2 regions of the Acidovorax sp. KNOB132 genome follow, and region 1 is predicted to be linked to the other one. Evidence: riboswitches for the same ligand, from Rfam matches in the RefSeq annotation. Region 1 holds a riboswitch; the other holds the start of a gene.
The links. A riboswitch is a leader RNA that binds a small molecule or an ion and turns the genes downstream of it on or off. The one in region 1 is predicted to bind S-adenosylhomocysteine.

Region 1 (5,259 bases):
GCCCTGCTGCAGCTGCTTGGTGCGCAGCGGGTTCTTCAGGATGACCGTCATGAACAGTTCGGGCGCGAAGAACGGCAGGCCGGTGAACTGCAGGCTGGCGCCGTCGGTGATGGTGTCGCCCAGCTGCACGCCGCCATGGGTGGTGAAGCCGATGATGTCGCCGGCATAGGCCTCTTCCACCGCCTCGCGGCGTTGCGACATGAAAGTCACCACGCTGGTGGGGCGCAGTTCCTTGGCGGTGCGCTGCACCTTGAGCTTCATGCCCGGCGTGTACCGGCCCGAGGCCACGCGCACGAAGGCGATGCGGTCGCGGTGGTTGGCGTCCATGTTGGCCTGCACCTTGAACACCACGCCCGAGAAATTCTGGTCTTCGGGCTGCACGGTTTTCTCGACCGGCTGCTTGTTCACCTGCAGGCTGCTCAGGCGGGGGCGCGGCGAGGGGGCCAGGTCCACCAGCGCATCCAGCACTTCCATGACCCCAAAGTTGTTCACGCCGGAGCCGAAGAACACCGGCGTCTGCTTGCCGGCGAGGAAGGCCTCGTGGTCCCATGTGGGCGAGGCGCCCACGGCGAGTTCCATGCTCTCGATGGCGGCGTCGAATTCGCTGCCGAAACGCGCGCGCAGGTTGGCAGCGTCCGACAGGGGAATGGTCTCGAAGTCCTGCGGGCGGCGCTCGCTGCCCGACTCGAACACCGTCATGGCCTGCGTGCGCAGGTTGATGATGCCGCCGAAACCCTTGCCCTGGCCCACGGGCCAGGTCATGGGCACGCAAGGCATGCCCAGCTCGCGCTCGACCTCGTCCAGGATGTCCAGCGGTTCGCGCACTTCGCGGTCCATCTTGTTCACGAAGGTGATGATGGGCGTGTCGCGCTGGCGGCAGACCTCGATCAGGCGGCGCGTCTGCGCCTCCACGCCGTTGGCCGCGTCGATCACCATCAAGGCCGAATCGACGGCGGTGAGCACGCGGTAGGTGTCTTCCGAGAAGTCCTTGTGGCCCGGCGTGTCCAGCAGGTTCACCACGTGGTCGCGGTAGGCCATCTGCATGACCGAGCTGGCCACCGAGATGCCGCGCTGCTTTTCGATCTCCATCCAGTCGCTGGTGGCGTGGCGGCTGGCCTTGCGGCCCTTGACGGCGCCGGCGATCTGGATCGCGCCCGAGAACAGCAGCAGCTTTTCCGTGAGCGTGGTCTTGCCCGCGTCCGGGTGGGAGATGATGGCGAAGGTGCGGCGGCGCCGTGTTTCGGAGACGTAGGACACAGAGTTTTTTTGGTGAGGGCGCGGCGCAGCGGTGGGCCGAAGTACGGGCGCCAGGGTCGGCGCGCTGGCGCGCCGCCGCAGAGGGCGCCCGCGGAAAAGTGGCCGTATTCTAATGTCGGCCCTGCAACCGGCCATCGCTGGGCGGCGCCGGACTGCGGCTGTCCGGCGCATAGCCATGGTTACGTGGCCGTTTGGAGTGCCAGGGGCATGCGCTGGAACCAGCGCTTGAGCCGCAGCGCCGGGGACTCCACGATGTGCCAGGAGGCATATCCGGCCACGAAGGCCAGGGCCACCGACAGCAGCAGGCTCTGGGTGAATGGAAGTTGCGGCCACAGCGCATGCACCGATTGCTGAATCGGGCAGCTGTACAAGTAGATGCCGTAAGACGGGTCTCCGCCGCGCTGCAAAAAAAGCCAGCGCAGGCACATTCAGCGAGCCTAGAAAGATCAGCAGTGGCGGCAGCAAAAGAAGGCCCGCCGAATGCTCCAGATGGAATCCGAAGAACAGCACAGCTGCCAATGGCGCCAGTACAAGCAGCAGGCGGCCGGAGCGCGCATGGAACTCGTCCCTGAATACGGCAATGAGCGCGCCATAGGTGAAATAGGCAGGGTATTCGAACCAGTGCTGCATTTCCCCGGCGAGATCCGAGTTTCGGGCTGTGAGAAAGAAAGCGATGTAGGCTAGGCCGACCACGCCAGCGAGCCAGCGCGACCTGAAAACGCCCACCAGTCCCACGCCTGCCAACACCAGGTAGCAAAGGCTCTCCATGGAGATGGTCCATAAGGGCCCGTTCATCAGGTGCTTGATCGGATTGTTTTCGAACACGCCCGGCATGTAGGGGTAGTCCTTGATCAACAGCACGTTGCGAAAGTAGTTGATCGTGTCTGGATGGTTCAGGAATTCCGCTGCCGGCAGAGAGGTGAAGAAAAGCCCGAACAAGAAGACATTGCTGAGCACGGCAATCAGCAGGCCGGGCCAGATCCGCAGAAATCGCTTGAGCAGAAACGCGGGCACCTGAGGCTGGCGCAACCAGCTCAGCGTGACGAGATAGCCGCTGATTGTGAAGAAACTCATTACCGCTACGCCACCGACCATGTCGGAATACAGCCAGGAGGGTGATGCAGTGTGCGTGATGTGAAAGTGGTGGCTGAAGATCACCGCGCTCGCTGCGCAGATCCGCAGTAGGTCGAACAGGTTGCCCCGGTGCTGTATGGACATGGTCGCTGGTTTTTCTGGCTCACTAAGGGGCGTGTTGCGTGTTGTAAGAGGGCTGTAGAACCATTCCCTTATCAGCTATGCAGGGTGCCAAGCTCCGCGCATGGGAATTGATAAAAGCCGATGTCCTTATAATCGCCGCTTTCCGAGGAGCGTTGCAGCGTCTTTACCCCCGGTGCCCGGTGTGCGGCAGGGACGCGAGGCTCGGATCATCATTTTGCAACGACGCTCGCCCACGCTTCTTGTGCGGTGAGTGAGCCATTCCCCTCCGATGCGTGGTTTTTTACCTTCTTTACCGGAGAAAACCATGAGCGCAGTTCTCAAGCCCCAGGCCGACCAGGCCATCGCCGACCTTTCCCTTGCCGCATGGGGCCGCAAGGAAATCCGCATCGCCGAGACCGAAATGCCCGGCCTGATGGCCATCCGCGACGAGTTCGCCGCCAGCCAGCCGCTCAAGGGCGCGCGCATCACCGGCTCGCTGCACATGACGATCCAGACTGCCGTGCTGATCGAAACGCTCAAAGCCCTGGGTGCCGACGTGCGCTGGGCTTCGTGCAACATCTTCTCCACCCAGGACCACGCCGCTGCCGCCATCGCCGCCACGGGCACGCCGGTGTTCGCCATCAAGGGCGAGTCGCTGGAAGACTACTGGGACTACACCCACCGCATTTTCGACTTTGCGCCTAAGGGCAGCGCGGGCGAAGGCCCCAACATGATCCTGGACGACGGCGGCGATGCCACGCTGCTGATGCACCTGGGCCAGCGCGCCGAGAAGGACGCCTCCCTGGTCGCCGGCAACGGTGCCAGCGAGGAAGAGCGCATCCTGTTCGCCGCCATCCGCAAGAAACTGTCGGAAGACGCGACCTGGTACACCCGCAAGTCGGCCGAGATTATCGGCGTGACGGAAGAAACCACCACCGGCGTGCACCGCCTGAACGAGATGTCCGCCAAGGGCACGCTGCTGTTCCGCGCGATCAACGTGAACGACTCGGTCACCAAGTCCAAGTTCGACAACCTGTACGGCTGCCGCGAATCGCTGGTGGACGGCATCAAGCGCGCCACCGACGTCATGATCGCCGGCAAGGTCGCCGTGGTGGCCGGCTACGGCGACGTGGGCAAGGGCTCCGCCCAGGCGCTGCGCGCGCTGTCGGCCCAGGTGTGGGTCACCGAGATCGATCCCATCAACGCCCTGCAGGCCGCCATGGAAGGCTATCGCGTGGTGACCATGGACTACGCCGCCGACAAGGCCGACATCTTCGTGACGACGACGGGCAACAAGGACATCATCACCCACGACACCATGGTGAAGATGAAGGACCAGGCCATCGTCTGCAACATCGGCCACTTCGACAACGAGATCGACGTCGCGTCGATCGAGAAGTACGAATGGGAAGAGATCAAGCCCCAGGTGGACCACATCACCTTCCCGGACGGCAAGAAGATCATCCTGCTGGCCAAGGGCCGCCTGGTCAACCTGGGCTGCGGCACGGGCCACCCGAGCTTCGTGATGTCGTCGTCGTTCGCCAACCAGACCATCGCGCAGATCGAGCTCTTCACCAAGCCCGATGCCTACGAGGCCGGCAAGGTCTACGTGCTGCCCAAGCTGCTGGACGAGAAGGTCGCGCGCCTGCACCTGAAGAAGGTCGGCGCCATGCTGACCGAACTGACGGACTCGCAGGCCGCCTACATCGGCGTGAGCAAGAGCGGCCCCTACAAGCCCGACACCTACCGCTACTGATCGGGCGGGGCTTCGCGCCCCGGGGCGGCGGCCGGTGACTCCGGCCTGTTTGCCCCTGTTTTGCTATAAAAATAATAGCTTTCTGCGCTAGATGAATATGCGCTGGAGGCCTTTTTGACTCTGAAAAGGACGGGCGCATGCGCGCAGACGTGTATCTGGTGGACAAGGGCCACGCCGCGACCCGGTCGCAGGCGCAGCGCCTGATCGCGGCCGGCGTGCAATGGCGGCTGGCACCCAGCCTGCCCTGGCACAAGGTGGCCAAGAACGGTGACGAGATTCCGGACATCGCCGAAGTGCAGTTGCTCGACCAGTCCGAGGCGCGCTACCTCTCGCGCGGCGGCCTCAAGCTGGAAGGCGCGCTCGTGTCCGCGGGCCTGGACGTGGCGGGCTGGCGCTGCCTGGACGTGGGCCAGAGCACCGGGGGCTTTACCGACTGCCTGCTGCAGCGCGGCGCGGCCCAGGTGATCGGCGTGGACGTGGGCCACAGCCAACTGCACGACCGCCTGCGGCAGGATCCGCGCGTGGTGGCCGTGGAAGGCGTCAACGCCCGGTCCCTGACGGCCGCATCGTTGCAGGACGCCTGCGAGGACGCCTTGTCCGAGCAGGTCGAGCAAGACCCCGACGACAACGAGACCCAGCCCGAAGCGCCCTACGGCTGGATGCGCAACGGCGGCCTGATCGACGACGAGTACGACGACAGCGACGATGCCAAGGAACACGACGTCGAAGCCTTCAAGGCCGAGCGCTCTGCCCGGGCGCGGGCCCGCGCGGAGGGCGCCCTGCCCACCGTGCGCCGGCGCCGGGCAGGGCTGGAGCAGGTGGACATCACCCCGGTGTTCGATCTGGTGACGGGCGATGTGTCGTTCATCTCGCTCACGCTCATCCTGCCGGCGGTGGCGCCGCTGCTCAAGGCCGGCGGCGACCTGCTCATGCTGGTCAAGCCGCAGTTCGAACTGCAGCCCGGCCAGGTGGGCAAGGGCGGCATCGTGCGCGATGTGTCGCTCTACGCCGTGGTCGAGCAGCGCATCCGCGGCTGCTGCGCGGAACTG
Region 2 (5,259 bases), on a different contig from region 1:
CACGCGGAACAGTTCGCTCTTGGCGCTGTGGTCCGGGCAGGCCGGATAGCCGGGCGCGGGGCGGATGCCCTGGTACTTCTCGGCGATCATGTCGTCGTTGCTCAACTGCTCGCCGGCCGCATAGCCCCACAGGTCGGTGCGCACGCGGTGGTGCAGGCATTCGGCAAAGGCTTCGGCCAGGCGGTCGGCCAGGCTCTTGAGCATGATGGCCGAGTAGTCGTCCAGCGCATCGACGAAGGCCTGCTCCTTCTTCTCCACGCCCAGGCCCGCCGTGACGGCGAACAAGCCCGCGTAGTCGGCCACGCCGCTTTCCTTGGGCGCCACGAAGTCGGCCAGGCACCGGCTGGGGCGCGGCACGCCATCGATCACATGCTTTTCGGTCTGCTGGCGCAGGCCGTACCAGGTCATGGCGACCTCGGTGCGCGATTCGTCGGTGTAGAACTCGATGTCGTCGCCCACGCTGTTGGCCGGGTACAGCGCCAGCACGCCGCTGGCACTCAGCCAGCGGCCCTCCACCAGCCGGCGCAGCATGGCCTTGCCGTCGGCGAAGACGCGCGTGGCCTGCTCGCCCACCACCTCGTCGGTCAGGATGGCAGGGTACGGGCCGGCCAGGTCCCAGGTCTGAAAGAACGGTCCCCAGTCGATGTACCGGGCCAGCTCGTTGAGGTCGAAGTTCTTGAACATGCGCCGCCCCAGCAGGCGCGGCGTGGCCGGGCGGTAGGCCGACCAGTCGATGGGCGTGCGGTTGGCGCGGGCCTTCGCCAACGGCCACAGGGGCGTCTGCTTCTTGTTGGCGTGCTGGGTGCGCACCTTGTCGTAGTCGGCGTTCAACTCCTGCACGTAGTGGTCGGCGCCGTCGCCCAGCAGGCTCTGCGCCACGCTCACGCTGCGCGACGCATCGGGCACGTAGACCACGGGGCCTTCGTAATGCGGCGCGATCTTGACGGCGGTGTGCACACGGCTGGTGGTGGCGCCGCCGATGAGCAGCGGGATCTTCTTGATGCGGAAGTGCTCGTCCTTTTGCATCTCGCCGGCCACGTATTGCATCTCTTCCAGGCTGGGCGTGATCAGGCCTGACAGGCCCACGATGTCCGCGCCCTCGACCTTGGCGCGCGCCAGGATCTCGTGGCAGGGCACCATCACGCCCATGTTCACCACCTCGAAGTTGTTGCACTGCAGGACCACGGTGACGATGTTCTTGCCGATGTCGTGCACGTCGCCCTTCACGGTGGCGATGATGATCTTGCCCTTGCTGCGCACGTCGCGGCCGGCCAGTTCGTCCTGGCGCTTTTCTTCCTCGATGTAGGGGATCAGGTGGGCCACGGCGGACTTCATCACGCGGGCGCTCTTGACCACCTGCGGCAGGAACATCTTGCCCGCACCGAACAGGTCGCCCACCACGTTCATGCCGTCCATGAGCGGGCCTTCGATCACGTGCAGCGGCCGCCCGCCCTTGGCGACGATGGCCTGGTAGGCCTCTTCGGTGTCTTCCACGATGAAGTCGGTGATGCCGTGCACCAGCGCGTGCGACAGGCGTTCGCCCACGGTCTTCGGGTGCTCGGGCGTGCCGCGCCATTCGAGCCGCTTGCTTTCGTCCTTGGCACCGCTGCGGGCCGTCTCGGCCACCTCGACCAGGCGTTCGCCGGCATCGGGGCGGCGGTTGAGCACCACGTCTTCCACGCGGTCGCGCAAGGTGGGCTCCAGGTCGTCGTACACGCCGACCATGCCTGCGTTGACGATGCCCATGTCCATGCCGGCCTGGATGGCGTGGTACAGGAACACGGTGTGGATGGCCTCGCGCACCGGGTCGTTGCCACGGAAGCTGAAGCTCACGTTCGACACGCCGCCCGAGACCTTGGCGCCCGGCAGGTTCTGCTTGATCCAGCGCACGGCCTCGATGAAATCGACCGCGTAGTTGTTGTGCTCTTCGATGCCGGTGGCCACCGCGAAGATGTTGGGGTCGAAGATGATGTCCTCGGGCGGAAAGCCCACCTCGTCGACCAGCACGCGGTAGGCCCGCTCGCAGATCTCGATCTTGCGCTCGTAGGTGTCGGCCTGCCCCACCTCGTCGAAGGCCATCACCACGGCGGCGGCGCCGTAGCGCTTCACGAGGCGCGCCTCGTGCTTGAACTTCTCCACGCCCTCTTTCATGGAGATGGAGTTGACGATGCCCTTGCCCTGGATGCAGCGCAGGCCGGCCTCGATCACGTCCCACTTGGAGGAGTCCACCATGATGGGCACGCGGGCGATGTCGGGCTCGGAGGCGATCAACTGCAGGAAGCGCACCATGGCCGCCTTGCTGTCGAGCATGGCCTCGTCCATGTTGATGTCGATGACCTGCGCGCCGTTTTCCACCTGCTGGCGCGCGACGGCCAGGGCCTCTTCGTACTGGCCGTTCAGGATCATGCGGGCGAAGGCCTTGGAGCCGGTGACGTTGGTGCGCTCGCCGATGTTGACGAACAGCGTGCCCTCGCCGATGGAAACCGGTTCGAGGCCCGAGAGCTTCATGGGAGGCGGGATAAGGGGGGCGGACATCAGGCTCACCTGCGCAATCGGTAGTTGGGAACAGGCGAGCGTCGTTGGACAGTGGGGCCATCGCCGCCCGAGCCTGACGCCTGGTTGAGCCGGTTGATCGGCAGGCGCTGCAACGCTCCTCGGGGGCGGCCGGATTTTACGCGGCCGGCGCTAGGGCACGCCGCCGGCCGGCCATTTCGAGTGGGTCGCTAGCGCACCGGCAGGAATTGCAGGAACGAGCCACCCACCAGCCCCTGCACATAGGTGATGGCGGCACGGCGGTACTTTTCGGTGGCCACCGCCGACAGCAGATCGAGCCGGCCGATGATCTTGCCGAACTCGCGCTCGAAGCTCAGATTGCGCCCCTGCGGACCAATCTCGTCGGCCAGCAGCAGCGGCTGGCCCGCCGCGGTGCGGCGCTGCGAGAGCATCCACACGGCGATCTCCACATTGCGCGCCGCGTTGTACAGGTGCTGGGCATCCAGGCTGTCGAGCAGGAAGAACTCGATCTTTCCGTCGTGCGCGGTGATCATCATGTCGGCCGTGGCATAGATGAACGCCGCCACGCGGTCGCCCGCGAATTCGGGCGCCAGGGCCGCGGCCATCGCCGCGATGTCGCGCCGCCCCTGCAAGGGCGCCCACACCCCGCCCTTCTCGATGGTGGTGCGGACCTGCTCCATGGCCTGCTCGCGGCCCACGGCGCTGGTCTTGCGCCATTCGGCAGGGTTGCGGCGGTAGAGCTTGTCCATCAGCCGGTAGAGGCTGTCCAGGTTCTCGCGCATGGCTAGCGTCGCCATGCGGTTCACGTCGGACTGCCCCAATTCGCTGCCATTCGCAGACGCGCCTTTGACCTCGCCATGGGGTGCGGGCGGGCTGGTGCAGCCGGACACGGCCGCCAGCGTGCAGCAGGACAGGAGGAGCGGAACGAACGTCAGTCGCATTGCGCCGCATTATCGACAAGGCTTGAAAAGCAGCCAGGGTTTCCTGAAACTGCCGAGGCAGTCCTTCCGTACTCACGTCGATGCCGCCGCAGGGCCGTCGGAGGTGGGCCCATGCCTTGTGATCGGCTCCCGAGGCCAGTTCACTGCGGTTTCGGATAGTCATCGGACAATAAGGAGCAAAAATACTCTAAAAGAGGCCACATTCGGCCAAGTCAGGATATTTACATGCAGAGTTGTCGTACAACTTGTGCAAAATTCACCATTTTGGGGCACCGCCCCGCCTGGAAAGAAGCCATGTCGCCCCCTATCTCCCCACTAGCGCAACGCAGGAACGTCTTCCTGCTGGCGTTGTTTTGCTGCCTGCTCTGGGGCAGCTCGTATCCGGCGATCAAGAATGGCTACGCGCTGTTCGGCATCGACAGCAGCGACACCCCGTCCAAGCTCGTGTTCGCCGGCTGGCGCTTCGCCCTGGCGGGCCTGGCGCTGCTGGCCTGGGTGGCCGCCAGCGGCCGTCAGATCAGCGGCTGGCCGGCCCGGGCGTGGGGCCAATTGGCGCTGCTGGGTCTGTTGCAGACCACGCTGCAATACATCTTCTTCTACATCGGCGTGGCAAACACGACGGGGGTGAAGGCGTCGATCATGAACGCCACCGGCACCTTCTTCAGCGTGTTGCTGGCGCATTTCCTGTACCACAACGACCGCATCAGCCATGCCAAGGCCTGGGGCTGCATCGTGGGCTTCGCGGGGGTCATGGCGGTCAACCTCGGCGCCGGGCTGGCCGGAACGCTGACCGATTTCGAGTTCGCCCTGCTGGGCGAAGGTTTCGTGGTGATCGCCGCCCTGGTGCTGGCGCTGGGCGGCGTCTACGGCAAGCGCATTTCCCAGGGGATGGACCCCATCGTGATGACCGCCTACCAGTTGACCATCGGCGGCATGGTGCTGCTGGCGCTCGGCTATGCCTTGGGGGGGGCGCTGGGCGAGGTGACGTGGGCTTCGTCATCGCTGCTGGCCTATCTGGTGGTGCTGTCGTCGCTGGCCATCTCGATCTGGAGCCTGCTGCTCAAGCACAACCGGGTGAGCCTCATCACCGCGTTCAACTTCATGGTGCCCGTGTTCGGCACCTTGCTGTCGGCCTGGTTCCTGGAAGAAAGCCTGCTCGAATGGCGCAACGCGGTGGCCCTGGTGCTGGTGTGCGGCGGCATCTGGCTGGTCACCCGGGCATCGGCACAGCGCGCGTGAGCCTGCAGCAGCGCGTCCAGCGGGCACCCCTTTCATGCCCATGATCGGGCGCGTGGGCACCTGCCCCGAACGGCGCTGAGGGGCATCTGTGCCGACTGCCTTCAGAAAGCGCGAAAATCACCGGCTGATCTGTCACCCCTTCCCAAGGAACGCAAGCGAATGAGCACGACGCAACCGACCATCATCTACACGCTGACCGACGAAGCCCCCGCCCTGGCGACCGCCGCCTTTCTGCCGATCGTGCGGACCTTCGCGGCCCCAGCGGGCATCCACGTGGAGACCAGCGACATCTCGGTCGCCGGCCGCATCCTGGGCCAGTTTCCCGAGCGCCTGACCGAGGCACAGCGCGTGCCCGACAACCTGGCCGCCCTGGGCAAGTTGACGCTCTCGCCTGACGCCAACATCATCAAGCTGCCCAACATCAGCGCATCGGTATCGCAGCTGGTGGCGGCCATCAAGGAACTGCAGGGCAAGGGCTATGCGATTCCCGACTACCCCGAAAATCCGACGACCGACGAAGAAAAGGACATCCGCGCCCGCTACAACAAGTGCATCGGCAGCGCGG

Region 2: another riboswitch for S-adenosylhomocysteine. It lies ahead of metH (methionine synthase); the one in region 1 lies ahead of ahcY (adenosylhomocysteinase).

The regions. Positions count from the first base shown of each region.
Region 1 is NZ_BAAJYT010000003.1:69,222-74,480, reverse strand. Features, by position in the region: gene AC27IO_RS01230 (peptide chain release factor 3) at 1-1,257, opposite strand, end outside; gene AC27IO_RS01225 (hypothetical protein) at 1,437-1,628, opposite strand; partial or broken gene AC27IO_RS01220 (acyltransferase family protein) at 1,744-2,475, opposite strand; S-adenosyl-L-homocysteine riboswitch at 2,614-2,710, shown strand; gene ahcY (adenosylhomocysteinase) at 2,780-4,210, shown strand; gene AC27IO_RS01210 (TlyA family RNA methyltransferase) at 4,348-5,259, shown strand, end outside.
Region 2 is NZ_BAAJYT010000045.1:13,283-18,541, reverse strand. Features, by position in the region: gene metH (methionine synthase) at 1-2,553, opposite strand, end outside; S-adenosyl-L-homocysteine riboswitch at 2,565-2,662, opposite strand; gene AC27IO_RS09230 (hypothetical protein) at 2,724-3,455, opposite strand; gene AC27IO_RS09225 (DMT family transporter) at 3,750-4,694, shown strand; gene AC27IO_RS09220 (NADP-dependent isocitrate dehydrogenase) at 4,854-5,259, shown strand, end outside.